DNA from 3 places in the Candidatus Dorea massiliensis AP6 genome. Region 1 is predicted to be linked to each of the others. Evidence: predicted binding sites of a transcription regulator. Region 1 holds the regulator's gene; each other region holds the start of a gene.
The links. The regulator Rex, encoded in region 1, represses fermentation and respiration genes when NADH is low (regulators of the CRP and FNR family bind a similar motif). The targets are predictions, from matches to a motif close to ATTGTTAANTANTTAACAAT.
Positions count from the first base shown of each region.

Region 2: the regulator Rex is predicted to act here: its motif matches at 2,909-2,928, upstream of rsxC (electron transport complex subunit RsxC).
Region 3: the regulator Rex is predicted to act here: its motif matches at 2,402-2,421, upstream of gap (type I glyceraldehyde-3-phosphate dehydrogenase).

Region 1 covers NZ_CAXTKW010000001.1:124,647-130,669, forward strand. The annotation lists gene alr (alanine racemase) at 1-1,154, opposite strand, end outside; gene ACESZP_RS00685 (redox-sensing transcriptional repressor Rex) at 1,249-1,896, opposite strand; gene abc-f (ribosomal protection-like ABC-F family protein) at 2,083-3,996, shown strand; gene ACESZP_RS00695 (hypothetical protein) at 3,990-4,985, opposite strand; gene ACESZP_RS00700 (MBOAT family O-acyltransferase) at 4,997-6,023, opposite strand, start outside.
Region 2 covers NZ_CAXTKW010000010.1:113,133-119,155, reverse strand. The annotation lists gene ACESZP_RS11685 (ABC transporter ATP-binding protein) at 1-785, shown strand, start outside; gene ACESZP_RS11680 (ABC transporter ATP-binding protein) at 785-2,653, shown strand; gene rsxC (electron transport complex subunit RsxC) at 3,006-4,370, shown strand; partial or broken gene ACESZP_RS11670 (RnfABCDGE type electron transport complex subunit D) at 4,367-5,287, shown strand; gene ACESZP_RS11665 (RnfABCDGE type electron transport complex subunit G) at 5,306-5,914, shown strand; gene rsxE (electron transport complex subunit RsxE) at 5,918-6,023, shown strand, end outside.
Region 3 covers NZ_CAXTKW010000002.1:296,646-302,668, reverse strand. The annotation lists gene ACESZP_RS03850 (phosphoglycerate kinase) at 1-1,165, opposite strand, end outside; gene gap (type I glyceraldehyde-3-phosphate dehydrogenase) at 1,256-2,269, opposite strand; gene ACESZP_RS03840 (histidinol-phosphatase HisJ family protein) at 2,508-3,308, shown strand; gene mnmA (tRNA 2-thiouridine(34) synthase MnmA) at 3,469-4,656, opposite strand; gene nifU (Fe-S cluster assembly scaffold protein NifU) at 4,829-5,272, opposite strand; gene nifS (cysteine desulfurase NifS) at 5,300-6,023, opposite strand, start outside.

The DNA.
Region 1 (6,023 bases):
TCGTGAATCTCAGACACCTGCCCGTGCCGCAGATAAATCCGCGGAACGCGCTGGGACAAATCACAGACAAATTCGTAGTTAAACCGCCCGGACAGCTCCGCCAATTCATCCACGGACAGAACCGCTTCTCCGTTTTTGCCAAACATGGTCACTTCCATGCCCGGAACTGCTTCCGGAATCTCCGTCACATCTACCATCATCTGATCCATACAGACTCTGCCGCAGATAGGCGCCCGCTTACCAGCGATCAGTACCACGCCCTTATTGGACAGGCTTCTCGGATACCCGTCCGCATAGCCCACAGGGACGGTAGCAATCCGGCGCGCAGAATCCGCCGTATAAATGCCGCCATAGCTTACTTCCGTTCCGGGCGCGATGGTCTTTACATGTACAATATGACTTTTCATCTCCATCGCCGGTCTCAGGGGAACCAGCTCCTTCTTCACCTCGTCGGAAGGATACAGACCGTATACCGTAATACCCGCCCGTACCATATCCAGATTTGCCTCCGGCAAATCAATGATGCCGGCGCTGTTGGAGCAGTGATGAATCTGAAATTTCACGCCGGCTGCCTCACAGGCTTCCCGGAACGCGCAGTACCGGGCAAGCTGCTTCTCGGTAGCCGCTTTATCCAGCTCGTCAGATTTGGCAAAATGGGTAAACAGCCCCTCCATCCTGATGCCCGGAAGCCTACTGATAGCGCAGACATCCTGCACGCTCTCTTTGGTATCCGCAAATCCAATCCGGCTCATACCGGTATCTACTTTAATATGAACACTCACTTCTTTTTGCTGTCGAACTGCTTCCGCAGACAGTTCCTTCGCCATATCCAGGCGAAATACCGTGGGGCGGATATCCAGGCGCACCAGCTCCTCATAATCCTCCGGAAATACGTACCCCAGAATCAGGATTGGCTTTTGAATGCCATTTCTTCGAAGCTCTGCAGCTTCTTCAATGGTCGCTGCCGCAAAGCCCCACAGATAATCCTTCTTTTCTATCATTCTCGCAATGGGCGCTGCTCCATGTCCATACCCGTTGGCCTTTACTACAGCCGCAATTCTTGTTTTTTCTTTCAGGTTTGCCTTCATAGCCTCAAAATTATCTTCTATGGCATCCAAATCCACATAAGCCGCCACGCGCTTATATCCTTTCACGTCTGACACTCCTCACTATCCTTAATATACTATGCGTTTACATGCAAAAGGGAGCCAAAAGCTCCCTTTTATCATACCTCACTCTGATACTCCGTCAGGAACGGGGATGCTCTTTCTCATACCGTGTAATATTGTAAGAAAGCTGCATCAGGCTCTCTGACAAATGAACATTCTCTACCAGGACATCCGACGGAACATCCAGATCGATATGGGCGAAATTCCAGATAGCCTTGATTCCATACTGAACCAGAAGCTTCGTCATCTCCTCCGCCTTGGACTTGGGCAGCGTCAATGCCGCAATCTGAATATCTTCATCCTTGATGAAGCTCTCCAGATCCTCCAGCATGTGAATCTGGATGCCCCGGACGCTTAAGCCCTTTAAAATAGGATTTACATCAAAAATGCCTTTTATGTAGAAACCGCGTTTTTCAAAATCTACATAATTGGCCAGAGCCTGTCCCAGATTACCACCGCCGATGATGATCATGTTATGTTTCTTGTCAAGGCCCAGAATCTTGCCGATTTCCTCATACAGATACTTGACATTGTATCCGTACCCCTGCTGTCCAAAACCGCCGAAGTTGTTCAGATCCTGCCGGATCTGCGACGCCGTGACACTCATCCGTTTGCTCAGCTCACCGGAGGAAATACGTTCTACTCCATTTTCCATCAGTTCTCCGAGATAGCGATAATAGCGCGGCAGCCGCTTGATAACTGCTTTTGAGATCTCTCTCTCTTCCATAATATTCTGCACATCCCTCAATAAATCTTTCAAAACTGTTTTTATTATAATCGAAAAGCAAATTTTTTGTCAATCTTTTTACTGGATTCTTCTGAAAGAATCGTAGATTTTATCTTGTTCAATCCTGCATTTTTCGCTATAATAGACTTCGTGTGACATTCAACAACGAAAAACAGAGGTGTTTTTATGATATTAGCATGTCAAAATATAAACAAAGCCTTCGGAACCGACGTGATTCTGAAAAACGCGTCCTTCCACATGGAGGATCGGGAAAAGGCCGCCGTGGTCGGTATCAACGGCGCAGGCAAATCCACCCTCTTAAAAATCATCATCGGGGAAATGGAAGCAGACTCCGGCGAGGTGGTTCTGGCAAAAGGCAAAACCATCGGCTATCTGGCACAGCATCAGGATCTGAACAGCGACCACACCATTTACCAGGAGCTGCTGACGGTCAAGCAGGACGTTATCGATCTGGAGACCCGTATCCGGGAGATCGAAGCGCAGATGAAGGAGCTGTCCGGCGCTGCGCTGGATATGGCGCTGGAGCAGTATACCCGCATGAACCATGAATTTGAACTGAAAAACGGCTACGCCTATAAGAGCGAGGTGGTCGGCGTGCTGAAGGGACTGGGGTTTGAAGAGGAAGAGTTTGAGAAGCATGTTAATAAGCTGTCCGGCGGTCAGAAGACCCGCGTATCTTTAGGCAAGCTTCTGCTCTCCCATCCGGATCTCATTATGCTGGACGAGCCCACCAACCACCTGGACATGAATTCCATCGCCTGGCTGGAAACCTTTCTTTTGAACTACGACGGCGCGGTTCTGGTGGTTGCCCATGACCGGTATTTTCTGAACCGGATCGCCACGAAGATTATCGAGATTGACGCCGGCGAGGTGACCACCTTCCAGGGCAATTACTCCGACTATGCCGCGAAGAAATCACAGCTTCGGGAAGCCCGCATGCATGCTTGGCTGAATCAGCAGCGGGAAATCAAACATCAGGAAGAGGTTATCCAGAAACTGAAATCCTTTAACCGGGAAAAATCCATCAAACGGGCTGAAAGCCGCGAAAAAATGCTGGACAAGATGGACGTACTGGAGAAACCCACGGAAGTCCGCTCTGAGATGCATATCACCCTGGAGCCAAAGGTGGTCAGCGGAAATGACGTGCTGACCGTGGAGGGTCTTTCCAAATCCTTCGGCAGCCAGACCCTCTTCACGGATCTGAATTTCGACGTCAAGCGCGGCGAACGGGTAGCTCTTATCGGCAACAACGGAACCGGCAAAACTACGATATTAAAGATTCTGAATGGCTTGCTGGAAGCAGACAGCGGTTCTTTTACCCTGGGCTCCAAGGTTCATATCGGTTATTATGATCAGGAGCATCACGTGCTGCACCCGGAAAAGACGCTGTTCGAAGAGATTTCCGACGCTTACCCGGATTTGGATAATACAACGATTCGAAGCACCCTTGCCGCTTTTCTTTTCACCGGCGACGATGTGTTCAAACGAATCTCGGAGCTCTCCGGCGGCGAACGGGGACGTGTCTCTCTGGCGAAGCTGATGCTCTCCGAGGCCAATTTCCTGATTCTTGACGAGCCCACCAACCATCTGGACATCGTCTCCAAGGAGATTCTGGAGCAGGCCCTGAACCGCTATACCGGCACTGTGCTTTATGTCTCCCACGACCGTTATTTTATCAACACAACCGCCACACGGATTCTCGATCTGACCGGCGGACAGTTAGTCAATTATATCGGCAATTACGATTATTATCTGGAAAAGCATGATATTCTGACGCCGAAGGCGCAGAACCCGGAGCTTCCGGAGGCCAAAGCGGCAGAACCGGAATCTGCGGGAAAACTGGACTGGAAACAGCAGAAAGAGGAACAGGCACGTCAGAGGAAACGGGAAAATGATTTCAAAAAGACGGAAGCGGAAATCTTCGACCTGGAGACCCGGGACGGCGAAATCGATCAGCTTCTGACTCAGGAATCCGTCTACACGAATGTGGCGGAATGCATGAAGCTTCACAAAGAAAAGGAGGCCATTGCGGCCCGTCTTGAAATTCTATACGAACAATGGGAAGCGCTGGCTCAATGATTGGCCAGCGCTTCATTAAATTCATCTAAATTGTCTTCTGTCACATACATGCCGAAGCCCTGAGCTTCCAGGCTCTCATCCGTCACCCCGTTAAAGATGCGGTCGATGATCATATCTCCCACCACTTCTGTATAATGACTGGATTCATAAAAATAGTTCTTATCCATGGTCACGGCATTTTCCCCGCTGAAATTATAAAAGCTCCCCGCTGCTCCGGCCAGCCATCCCAGGTACTGATCGTAACCGAAATGCTTGGACTCCTGATAGGTCCGGTAATAAAGCGGATTGGTAAACACAATCAGGTTAATCCCATACTCTTCGCACAATTCCCGGATCCGCCGGATGTCCAGAAGCGAATCAGCCATATAATCGGTATAATAATCGTCCCAGTAGGGCACATCGTCCTTGAAGGTTCCGCCAAGAGACGGATCCCGGAGCGTACTTCCGCTCCGATAATAGCGTTCCACATAATCCGGATCGGTCACTTCATGATTTCGAATCACATCCAAGGACAGCAGGACGCCCTTAATGCTAAGGTATTTTCCATAAAATCCCAGTTTATCTGTTCTCGGATAGGGGATCCGGTAAAACTGATTCTGATGTAGGGACGGATCCACGAAGGCGGAAATATTATCCACGCCGATCATGACATTTTTCGGAATGATTCCATTGGCAATCATCTCCTGCAGGTTCTCCAGATGCTCCGCCGGCAGTCCTTCTGAATAGGACATATTGTACCATTTTCCATCCGGAATGTTCTCCACGTCCACAAAACCGGTCCGGGAGGAACCGAACAGGAAGGAATCAAACTTGTCCGGATTATGCAGGATGTACTGCATTTTAATGTAATTGCTGTTGGGCTCTACCCCATTATCCCGGATTTTCTGCCAATGAAAAACATTGTAAGGATCCACCGCCATGGGAATGGCCAGCTCCAGAATCAGGATAAAAATCACAAACGGCGCAATTTTACGTAAAAATCGTCTCATAGATGTCCTCATTAAAACTGAAAGTATACAAAACTGTACTCGCCCAGCTGACGACTGTAAAGCACGACAAAAATCAGGGCGAAATAAAATGTATAGCGCACCGGCTTACCAAAACGGCCAAACCACTGACATACATCTTCCCTAAGCGCAATATAATCGTGCGCCATAAGCAGCACCACCCAGAACAGCACCAGCTTCAGTTCGTTGCTCTGAATCAGCCCGGCTTTTTTGAAGGCCACGTAACATTCCTTCACATAACTCAAAGGATGGGTAATGCCGTCAAAGAGATGGGTCAGAATATAAATTGCGTCTGACATGGTATTTGCCCGGAAAAACAGCCAGGCCAGGGTCACAAAGGCAAAAGTCAGAAGTACTCTGAACCTGTTTTTTCCCTCTTTTCCGGGTGGGAAATACTGATTCCAGATCCGTTCGAATATCTGCGCCGCGCCGTGAAGTCCGCCCCAGATCACAAAAGTCCAGCTGGCCCCGTGCCAGAGACCGCTTACCAGAAAGGTCACAAGCAGATTCCGGTACGTCTTCCATTTTCCGGCACGGCTGCCGCCCAGCGGAATATATACATAATCCCGGAACCAGGTGGACAGAGAAATATGCCATCTGGCCCAAAACTCTTTCACAGAAGCCGCGAAATAAGGGCTCTTGAAATTATTGACCAGATCAATGTCAAAAAGGCAGGCCACGCCCCGGGCAATATCCGAATAGCCTGAAAAATCACAGTAAACCTGGAAGGCATAGAAAAATGTGGCCACGCCAAGAGCCAGTCCTGTAAAATTTGTCACCTGATTGTATACAATATCCACGCTGGAAGAAAGCACATCCGCAATGGCAATTTTCTTAAAGTAGCCCCATGCAATCAGCTTGGTACCCCGGATAGCCTTGTCACAATCAAATGAATGCTCTTTCTCTATCTGCGGCATCAGCTGCTCTGCCCGCTCGATGGGGCCGGCCAGCAGAAGCGGGAAGAAGGACACAAAGGCCGCGTATTTTCCAAAATGGCGGCAGGCCTTCGTCTTTCCCTTA
Region 2 (6,023 bases), on a different contig from region 1:
TGGATCTGACGGACGAAAAAGTCCGGAATATCGAAGTGGAACGCGGCAGCGTGGACTTTGAACATGTGTGGTTCAAGTATAAAAAAGAGGCGAAGGAATATGTACTTTCGGACATTTCCTTCCATATAGAAGCGGGCCAGACCGTGGGCGTCATCGGACAGACCGGCGCGGCCAAGTCCACGCTGGTGCAGTTGATCCCGAGACTTTATGACGCCACCGAAGGCGTGGTGAAGGTGGACGGCGTTCCGGTACAGGAGTATCCGATGGCGCATCTTAGGGAGGCAATTGCCATGGTACTGCAGAAAAATACCCTGTTTTCCGGAAGCCTCCTGGACAATCTGCGCTGGGGAAAGGAGGACGCTTCCATGGAAGAGATCGAGGAAGCCTGCCGCATCGCCTGCGTGGACGAGGTGTTGGAACGGCTGCCAGAGGGGTATGAGACCGAGATGGGTCAGGGCGGCGTCAATGTGTCCGGCGGCCAGAAGCAGCGGATCTGCATCGCCCGTGCGCTTTTGAAGAAACCGAAAATCCTGATTCTCGACGATTCCACCAGCGCTGTGGATACGGCTACAGAGGCGAAGATTCGGGAGCGCATGGGCGCGGCTCTGCCTGATATGACGAAAATCATCATCGGACAGCGGATTTCCTCTGTCCGGCACGCGGATCAGATTATCATTCTGGACGATGGCCGGGTCAGCGCCATCGGCACTCACGAGGAGCTGCTGGCCCGCAGTGAAATTTATCAGCAGATATACGAATCTCAGAAGGAAGGAGTGGAGCTTTAATGGCACGGTATAGTTATGTGGGCTACAAGCGGCCTAAAAATACGAAAAATACCCTGAAGCATCTCCTTCATTATATGGGACTTCATAAATGGATGTTTCTGCTGGTGGGAGTTCTGGTGTGTATCAGCACCGGGGCCAGCGTCATGGGAACCTATCTCTTAAAGCCGGTCATCAACCGCTTTATCATGCCCGGGGATATGAAGGGGCTGGTCAGCGCGGTGGCAGCCATGGGCGTCATGTATTTCTGCGGCGCGCTTGCGACCCTGGCCTACAACCAGCTCATGATTAAATCGGCCCAGACTGTGGTGCAGGAGATTCGAAGCGACCTCTTTGCCCATGTGCAGACCCTGCCGTTACAGTATTTTGACGCCCATACCCACGGGGAGCTGATGAGCCGCTTCACCAATGATGTGGACACGGTGCAGGAGGCCATGAACAACAGCTTCGCCATGGCGATCCAGAGCTTTCTGACCCTGGTGGGCACCATTGTAATGATGATGGTTCTGAGCGTAAGGCTGTCTCTGATTGTTATGGTGTTTCTGGTTATGATGGGCATTTTTATCCGGACAAACAGTAAGCGGAGCCGGAAATATTATCAGCGGCAGCAGGCAGAGCTTGGCAAAATTAATGGCTTTGCGGAGGAAATGATGGCGGGTCAGAAGGTGGAGAAAATCTTCAATCATGAGAAAATCAATTTCGATATTTTCTGCGGTCTCAATGAAAATCTGCGGAAGGAGTCCACAGACGCCCTGACCTACACAGGTATGCAGGTGCCCACGGTGGTCAGCCTTTCCTATCTGAATTACGCGGTATCGGCCTGTGTGGGCGGTATCTTTACTCTGAACGGCTTTCTGGATATCGGAAGCCTGTCATCCTATCTGGTGTTTGTGCGCCAGAGCGCCCTGCCTATGAACCAGTTTACGGCTCAGATTAACCAGATTCTGACGGCTCTTGCCGGGGCAGAGCGGATCTTCGATCTGATGGAGGCCGAGCCTGAGGCGGACGAGGGCGATGTGACCCTCTGCAATGTATTGGAAGAAAATGGAACGCTCAAAGAAATCGCGGAGCACACCGGTCATTTCGCGTGGAAGCTTCCGGCGGAGGAGCCGGGCGGCAGGACGGAGCTGCGGAAACTCCGGGGTGATGTGAAATTCGACAATGTGGTCTTCGGCTATATGCCGGGAAAGCATATTTTAAATGGGATCTCCCTGTATGCCAAGCCGGGTCAGAAGATTGCGTTCGTGGGCAGCACCGGAGCCGGGAAGACTACGATTATCAATCTAATTAACCGGTTTTATGAGATGGAATCCGGCACCATCACCTATGACGGCATCGACATTCGGCGGATTCGAAAAGATGATCTGCGCCATTCCCTGGCTATGGTTATCCAGGAGACTCATCTGTTTACCGGAACCATTGCCGATAATATCCGTTACGGAAAGCTCGACGCCACCGACGAGGAGGTGCGGGAGGCAGCCCGGATTGCCAATGCGGATTCCTTTATCCGGCGTCTTCCGGACGGCTATGACACCATGCTTTACAGCGACGGCAGCAATCTGTCCCAGGGGCAGCGGCAGCTCATCGCCATTGCCCGTGCGGCCATAGCGAAGCCGCCGGTGCTGATCCTCGACGAGGCCACCAGTTCCATCGATACCAGAACGGAGCGGCTCATCGAGAAGGGCATGGACGCTATTATGGATGGCCGGACGGTCTTTGTTATCGCCCACCGGCTTTCCACGGTCCGTAATTCCAAGGCTATCATGGTGCTGGAGAAGGGTGAAATCATCGAGCGGGGCGATCACGAAGCGCTGCTTGCGAACAAAGGAAGGTATTACCAGCTGTATACCGGACAGTTTGAACTGGAATAAACTGGGAGAAAGATAAATTGTATACAAACAGGATTTCCAAAATCTGGATAATACAGAGGAAGGATATCCTGTTTTTTTACGATGTGGATATAGAAATAATCTTTTTCGTTCTGAAATTCCGGTAAAAAACAGAATTGTACTGAAAAAAAAACTGGAATATGGTTCTATTCTGCGCTAGAATAAAGTGATCATAAATATGGTGTTCTCGATACAAATTTAACAATATTGTCAAAAAAATCTCGAAATTGATCTAAGATTGTCTATTTTTTATCTAAAGTTGTATATCAAATCCAAGTGTGATAAAGTAAATACGAGACAAATGCTACAAAAGCATGAAGGAAGGAAAAAGCATATGTTCAAGAAGACATTTAAGGGCGGCGTGCATCCGGACGACGGAAAGCGCTACGCCAAGGACGCGTCTTACCGTACCTATCTTCCCCAGGGCGAACTGGTATTTCCCATGAGTCAGCATATCGGAAAACCGGCGAAGCCTGTGGTAAAGAAGGGCGACATGGTGCTGGCAGGCCAGCTGCTCGGCGAAGCGGACGGCTTCGTATCGGCGAACATCGTCAGCTCCTGTTCCGGAACGGTAAAGGCTGTTGAGAACAGAAGAACAGCATCCGGTGCGAAGGTAATGTCCGTAGTGATCGAGAATGACGGACAGTACACATTGGCAGAAGGCATCGGCGCTGAGCGCGATTACAAGACACTTGGCAAAGAAGAAATTCTCGGAAGTATACAGAAAGCAGGTATCGTGGGAATGGGAGGAGCCGGATTCCCGGTTCATGTGAAGCTCGCCCCGAAGAACGCGGATGAGATTCGTTATGTCATTGCGAATGGCGCGGAGTGTGAGCCTTATATTACCTGCGATGATCAGCTTATGCGCACAAGGAGCATGGAGCTGGCAGAAGGTATGCGGATTCTTCTGAAGCTGTTCCCGGCGGCAGAGGGTGTCTTCCTGATAGAGGATAATAAACCGGAAGCCATCGCAGCCATGGAAAAGGCCTGCGCAGGCGATGAGAAGCTAAAGGTTCACGCGGCGAAATGCAAGTACCCCCAGGGCGGCGAACGTTCTATTATCCAGGTCATCGCAGGGATTGATCTGAAGCTTGGCATGCTCCCGGCGGACGCGGGCTGCGTGGTAGACAATGTGGCGACCATGTACGCCATTTATCAGGCTGTATGCAAGTCTACACCATTGATGGAGCGTGGCTTTACCGTATCCGGCGATGCGGTCAAGGAGCCCTGTAACCTGATTGTGAAAATCGGAACCAACATGGCAGAGGTCCTGGAGGCCGCAGGCGGCATCCGGGATGGAAAGGAAGCGCAGAAGCTTTTAAGCGGCGGTCCGATGATGGGTATGGCGCTGGCTGATTTGAATGTGCCGATTTGCAAGAACAATAACGCGCTGACCGTGCTGGGCGAGGATCCGGTGGCGCTGGCAGAGCAGCAGGAGACGGCGTGTCTGCGCTGTGGCCGCTGTACGAGAGTCTGTCCCTTGGGCCTGTCTCCCCAGGAGATGATGGACGCGGCCAAGAGAAGACGCTTTGTCCGCTACGAGAAGAAGCTGTATGGCCTGGAGTGTATCGCCTGCGGTTCCTGTACCTATGTCTGTCCGGCCAAGCGGCCCCTGATGCAGACCTTCAAGCAGACCAAGGCTGAGATTATGGCGAAGAAGAGAGCCGCGCAGGCGCAGCAGGGAGGTGCAAAGAAATGAGTAAACTGATGAATGTATCCTCCAGCCCCCATGTGCGGAGTAAGCTTACGACTAGACATGTCATGTGCGACGTGATTCTGGCCCTTCTTCCGGCGACGGTCATGGGCGTATACCATTTTGGAATTTCCGCGCTTGTGACGATTCTTACGTCTATTGCTGCGGCGGTTTTGACGGAGTTTTTATTTGATAAGGCAACCGGAAGAGAGAATACGATCACGGACTGCAGTGCCATTGTCACAGGACTTCTCCTGGCGCTCTGCCTTCCGAACGGCGTTCCCCTTTACATACCGGTTCTCGGAAGCGTATTTGCGATTCTGTTTACCAAATGCTGCTTCGGCGGTCTGGGCCATAATTTTATGAACCCGGCCCTGTCCGGACGTTGCTTTCTGCTGATTTCCTTTGCAGGCGTCATGTCCACCTATACGGTAGACGGCGTCAGCAGCGCCACACCGCTGGCAGATCTGGCGTCAGGCAATGCGGTGAGCCTGGTACAGACCTTCCTGGGAGCTAATAACGGCGTTATCGGCTGTTCCACAGCAGGACTCCTGCTTGGCGGAATTTATCTGCTGATCGTAGGCGGCATTACCTGGGAGATTCCGGTGTCTGTGCTGGTATCCTTTACCGCATTTATTGCTCTGTTCGGCGGTCACGGCTTTGATGTGCAGTACCTGCTTATGCAGCTGGCTGGCGGCGGTATTGTGATGGGAGCCTTCTTCATGGCGACCGACCCGGTTACCTGCCCTCTGGGGTCCGGCGGACAGCTGCTCTACGGCGTGGTGCTCGGTATTCTGGCGGCGTTATTCCGTGTATTCGGAAGCTCCGCGGATTCTGTAAGCTATGCCATCATCATCTGCAATATGTTTGTTCCGCTCATTGACGAGATTTCCATTCCGACGCCATTCGGTTACCGGAAGAAGAAAGAGGGCGGAAAGAAGATTCCGGCCGCAGCCATTGCGCTCTGCGTCATTACCCTGATTGCGGGCGTGGCTTTAAGCGGTGTATACAAGCTGACCGAGGGCAGGATCGCCGAGCAAAAGCTGGCGGAAAAGGCAGCTTCTTATCAGGAGGTCTGCCCGGACGCAGTAGAGTTCGCTTATGACGATGCAATTACTGCTAAGGTGGATGCTCTGAACGGTGAAGTATACGGAACTGATTTCGGTAAGGCTTATATCAATGAAGTAATCGTAGGAAAAGACGCTTCCGGCAATGTGGCAGGCTATGTCATCAGCGCTACCAGCGGCGACGGTATGGACGGCAATATTACGATGTCTGTAGGCATCGCTTCAGACGGAACCGTAACCGGTATTTCCTTCACGGTTCTGAATGAGACCGCAGGTCTTGGCTCTCTGGTAGGAGAGGATGCTTTCAAGAGCCAGTTTGACGGTGTGAAGACGGATAAATTCACGCTGTTCAAGTCCGGCGGAGCAAGCGCGCCCGGCGAGATCAACGGCGTATCCGGCGCAACCATTTCCTCCAGTGCCGTAGTCAATGCGGTGAATGCTGCGGTAGACTTCTTTGAAAATGATATACAGGGAGGAAATTAAGCGATGAAACCTTGTACAGAACGCATCTATAATGGTGTAATAAAAGAAAATCCCACTCTGGTTCTGATGCTCGGCATGTGCCCCACACTGGCGGTTACCACCTCCTGTA
Region 3 (6,023 bases), on a different contig from region 1:
CCTCAAGGAACTCCAGGGAAGCGCCGCCGCCTGTGGAGATGTGAGTCATCTTGTCGCCGAAGCCAAGGGTATTGACTGCTGCTGCGGAGTCGCCGCCGCCGATGATGGTGGTTGCGTCTGTCTCAGCCAGGGACTTTGCTACTGCAATGGTACCCTTTGCCAGGATCGGGTTCTCGAATACGCCCATCGGTCCGTTCCATACTACAGTCTTCGCAGACTTCACAGCCTCAGCGTACAGCTCTGCGGTCTTGGTTCCGATATCCAGACCCATCATGTCAGCCGGGATCTCATTGGACGGTACTACAGATACCTCGATCTCTGCGTCGATGGGGTTCGGGAACTCTTTTGCGATGGTGGTGTCAACCGGAAGAAGCAGCTTCTTGCCAAGCTTCTCAGCCTTCTCCATCATTTCCTTGCAGTAGTCGATCTTCTCATCGTCTACCAGAGAGGTTCCTACCTCGTAGCCCTTTGCCTTCAGGAAGGTGTAAGCCATTCCACCGCCGATGATCAGGGTGTCGCACTTCTCAAGCAGGTTTGCAATTACGTTCAGCTTATCTGCTACCTTTGCGCCGCCCAGGATCGCTACGAAGGGACGCTCCGGGTTGTTGACTGCGTTGCCCAGGAAGTTGATCTCCTTCTGCATCAGGTATCCTACTACAGAAGTCTTTACATACTGAGTTACGCCTACGTTGGAGCAGTGCGCGCGGTGCGCGGTTCCGAATGCGTCGTTTACAAATACGTCTGCCAGGGAAGCCAGCTCCTTGGAGAATGCCTCGCCGTTCTTGGTCTCCTCTGCGCGGTAACGGGTGTTCTCAAGAAGAACTACCTCGCCGTCCTTCATAGCTTCTACAGCTGCCTTTGCGTTCGGTCCTACAACCTCCGGATCAGCTGCGAACTTTACTTCCTGGCCCAGAAGCTCGGAAAGTCTCTTGGCTACCGGCGCCAGGGACAGCTCCGGCTTCGGCTCTCCCTTGGGCTTGCCCAGGTGGGAGCAAAGGATAACCTTTCCGCCGTCAGCGATCAGCTTCTTGATGGTCGGCAGCGCTGCAACCAGACGATTCTCGTCTGTGATCTTGCCATCCTTCAGCGGTACGTTAAAATCGCATCTTACCAGGACACGCTGTCCTTTTACGTTGATGTCATCTACAGATTTCTTGTTTAACATCTCAATCTCTCCTTACTTGTCATGGATAAATAATAAAAAGAGGTCCGGTCCATAAAGACCGGACCTCTTAAGGTCTTAATTCAATACTGATTAAGCGAGCTCAGCGAAGTACTTGATTGTACGAACCATCTGAGATACATAGGAGTTCTCATTGTCGTACCAGGAAACAACCTGTACCTGAGATGTGCCGTTGCCAAGGTTTACAACCATGGTCTGAGTAGCGTCGAACAGAGAACCAAATCTCATACCAACGATATCAGAAGATACGATCTCGTCTGTGTTGTAACCGAAGGACTCGGTAGCTGCTGCCTTCATAGCTGCGTTGATTCCATCAACAGTAGCCTCACCCTTAACAACTGCGTTCAGGATAGTAGTAGAACCAGTCGGGGTCGGTACACGCTGTGCAGCGCCGATAAGCTTGCCGTTCAGCTCCGGAATAACAAGGCCGATTGCCTTAGCTGCTCCTGTGCTGTTCGGAACGATGTTGATAGCGCCTGCACGGCTTCTTCTCAGGTCACCCTTTCTCTGCGGTCCGTCAAGGATCATCTGGTCGCCTGTGTAAGCGTGGATGGTGCACATGATACCGGACTCGATCGGCATGTAGTCGTTCAGAGCCTTAGCCATCGGTGCAAGGCAGTTTGTTGTACAGGAAGCTGCGGAAATTACAGTATCCTCTTTTGTCAGTGTCTCGTGGTTTACATTGTAAACGATGGTCGGAAGGTCATTTCCAGCCGGAGCGGAGATAACTACCTTCTTAGCGCCTGCTGTGATATGAGCAGAAGCCTTCTCCTTGGAGGTGTAGAATCCGGTACACTCCAGAACTACGTCTACGCCGATCTCTCCCCACGGAAGCTCTGCTGCGTTAGCCTTTGCGTAGATCTTGATCTCTTTGCCATCAACAATGATGGAATCTTCTGTTGCAGATACGGTATCTGCCAGAGCATATTTACCCTGAGAAGAATCATATTTTAACAGGTGAGCAAGCATCTTCGGGCTTGTCAGGTCGTTGATTGCTACAACCTCATATCCCTCTGCGCCAAACATCTGTCTGAATGCAAGTCTGCCGATACGTCCGAAACCGTTAATCGCTACTTTTACTGCCATTTTAAATTTCCTCCTAAATATGAATTTAGATTATTCGTGGTTTTCCGCCCCTTTCAGGACAGAGCCCAACCTGCAATTATTGTACCCAATTCCATACAAAAAAGCAAGTCCCAATTCCGCAATTTCCCTGACGTTGTGCAATTTTTGTCAAAACAATGAATTTCCCTTCGATCTTTTTCTTGTCATTGTGTATTTTTTCAATTAAGATGGGTGTATATTCGTTGCAGAGGTGAAAAATATGACTGCTGATTACCATTTACATTCCTGTTTTTCCGGGGACAGTGAGACGCCCACGGAGGAAATGATAAAAAAGGGGCTAGCGCAGGGGCTTTCTCTTATGTGTATGACCGACCACCTGGATATGGATTACCCCTATTCCGATGTAAGCTTTGACCTGGATGCGGACGCTTATTTCCGGGAAATGCATCGGCTTCAGGAGGCCTACCATGACCGCATTGAAATCCGTATCGGAGCAGAGCTTGGGATCCAGCCCCAGCTGGGGGATGCTTACCGGCAATGGCTTTCAGACAAGTCCTTCGATTTTCTGATCGGCTCCACCCACCTGGTGGATCGGTTTGACCCTTACTATCCGGATTTCTGGACCTCCTATGACGCTGCTTCCGGCGTAAACCGGTACCTGGATGTGACCCTTCAGAATATCCGGGCTTTTGATGATTTTGATGTATACGGGCATATCGATTATATCATCCGCTATGTACCGGATGGGGATCGCGTTTTTTCTTACAAAAAGCATGCCGATCAGGTGGACGCGGTTCTGAAGCTGCTGATAGAAAAGGGCAAAGGCATCGAAATCAACACCGGCGGCTACAAGGCCGGACTTTCCGAGCCAAACCCCTGTCACGACGTGCTGCGCCGCTATAAGGAGCTCGGCGGAGAAATCATTACCATGGGATCGGACGCCCATACGACAGAGTATGTAGCGTATCGGTTCGCGGACGCCAAAGAAGTGCTGCGGAAATGCGGATTCCGGTATTTTACAGTATTCCGGGAGCGGAAGGCGGAGTTTGTGCCGTTATAAATATGTTCTGTTATATAGAAAAAGGCTGCTGCAAAATGATGATTTCTCTATTTTGCAACGGCCTCTTCTTCTCATTCTTCGTAATGTCCCCTGCAGGCTGCTATCACAATAAATCCATCTTTTCCCCGATACACAATTCTTCCCAGAGCATTTTCATCCACTAATCCTCTATCAGCTCGTGCTCTGTAAGCTTTACTTTTTCACTTTCGATATCCTCAATTACGCGATCCAGATATCGCATATTTGCCTCTGAACAAAAGGATTCCGGCGTCCGCACGATGGTTCCGCCGCCCAGCACATAGTCGCCGTCGTAGAAGACCACGGCCTGGCCCGGCGTCACGGCGCGGACGGGTTCTTTAAAGTCCACACGCACCAGATCGTCTCCCTCCCGGCGGATGACGCAGGGAGAGCCCTTATGATTGTAGCGGATCTTAGCCAGTACCTCTTTTCCTTCGGGGAAATCCGGCTCAGACATGTGGTTCAGGCGGTTCGCCCGGAGCGTCGTGGTAAACACGTCTTCCTGCTCGCCGATGACCACCTCGTTGGTCTCCGGGCGAATCTCGGTGACCACCACGCGGCGGCCCATGGCCAGGCCTAAGCCTTTTCGCTGGCCGATGGTGTAGTGAATGATACCCTTATGGCGGCCCAGTACTGTACCGTCTGCAGTGACGAAATTGCCCTCTTTTGAGGGTTCTCCGGTGGTCCGCTCAATGAAACCGGCATAGTCCTGATCCGGCACGAAGCAGATCTCCTGGCTGTCCGGTTTCTTCGCTACCCGGAAGCCCAGCTTTCCCGCGATTTCCCGGATCTGATCCTTCGAGTAAGCGCCCACCGGCATCAAGGTATGGGATAACTGCTCCTGAGTCAGGTTATACAGGGCGTAGGTCTGATCCTTCGCTGCGGTCACTGAATTACGGATGGCGTAGCGGCCATTTGGCAGCTGCTCCACCCGGGCGTAATGGCCTGTGGCGATGTAGTCCGCGCCGATGTCCAGGCTACGCTTCAGGAGGGCCTCCCATTTCACATAACGGTTGCAGGCAATGCAGGGGTTCGGCGTCCGGCCCGCCAGGTATTCCGCCACAAAATAATCCATGACTGCCTCTTTGAAATCCGTCTTAAAATTCATGACATAATAGGGAATGTCAAGCTGGGCCGCCACTCTTCTTGCGTCATCCACCGCAGACAGACCGCAGCAGCCGCCGTTTTCCTCCTGGGTAAACTCATCCTCATCCTGCCAGATCTGCATGGTGGCACCGATGACCTCGTAGCCCTGTTCCTTTAAGAGATAGGCCGCCACAGAGGAATCCACGCCGCCGGACATTCCTACTACTACTTTTTTCTTAGCCATATTTATTCTATTTCCTTCTGTTTTTTCTTTGCTGCCCTGGGAAAAAGGGAGCTTCCAACATCTGAATTTCCCTTTGTGGCAAAACTCTGTATACAAAAATGTGCGCTACACAGGAAGGACACCACATTCTTCCCATGCAACACACATTTTCTATGCTAAGGCAAGACTGGTTTTAGTAGTCCTCGCCCTCTTCTTCCTCGCCCTCATGGATATCAGACTTCGGCTTTTTCAGGCCCTCGATCTTGATACCGTGCTTCTCTGCGTAATCCCAGAGTGCCGCGTGAATGGCCTCCTCTGCCAGCAGGGAGCAGTGGACCTTGACAGGGGGAAGTCCGTCCAGAGCTTCCATAACGGCCTTGTTGGTCACCTCCAGGGCCTGCTGGATGGTCTTGCCCTTTACCAGCTCGGTCGCCATGCTGCTGGTGGCAACTGCAGCGCCGCAGCCGAAGGTCTTGAACTTACAGTCCTGGATGACGCCGTTGTCGTCGATGTCCAAGTACATACGCATGATGTCGCCGCACTTTGCGTTGCCGACGGTACCGACGCCGCTGGCGTTCTCTATCTCTCCTACATTACGGGGATGCTGAAAATGATCCATTACTTTTTCGCTGTACATAATCGATTTCTCCTCTATTTCTATAAATTATTTATTTTTCTTAACGAAGTCCTCATAGAGCGGTGACATGCTACGTAACCGGTCGATGATTCTCTTCAGATTCTCCACTACGAAGTCCAGATCCTCTTTCGTGATCTCCTCGTTCAGCGTCAGTCTCAGAGAGCCATGCGCAATCTCGTGGGGCAGGCCGATGGCCATCAGCACATGGGACGGATCCAAGGATCCGGATGTGCAGGCGGAGCCTGAGGAACCGCAGATACCTTCCATGTCAAGCATGATAAGCAAAGATTCGCCCTCGATGAACTGGAAGCTGAAGTTCGCGTTGTTCGGAAGACGGGTGGTTCTGTGGCCGTTCAGTCTGGTGTAGGGAATCTCCTTCATGACGCGGTCAATCAGGTAATCACGAAGCTCAATTTCCTTATCGGTACGCTCCTTCATGGTCGCCATGGCGCGCTCGGTGGCCTTGCCCAGTCCTACGATGCCCGGTACGTTCTCGGTACCTGCACGACGCTTGCGCTCCTGCGCGCCGCCGTGTATGAAGGAACGAATTTTCACACCTTTCCGGATATACAGAAAGCCGATGCCCTTGGGGCCGTTCAGCTTGTGGCCGCTGGCGCTCAGCATGTCGATATGATACTCGTCTACATGGATGGGCACCTGACCGAAAGCCTGTACCGCGTCGGTATGGAACAGAATGCCGTGCTCATGGGCGATTTCACCTATCTCTTTGATCGGCTGAATGGTTCCAATC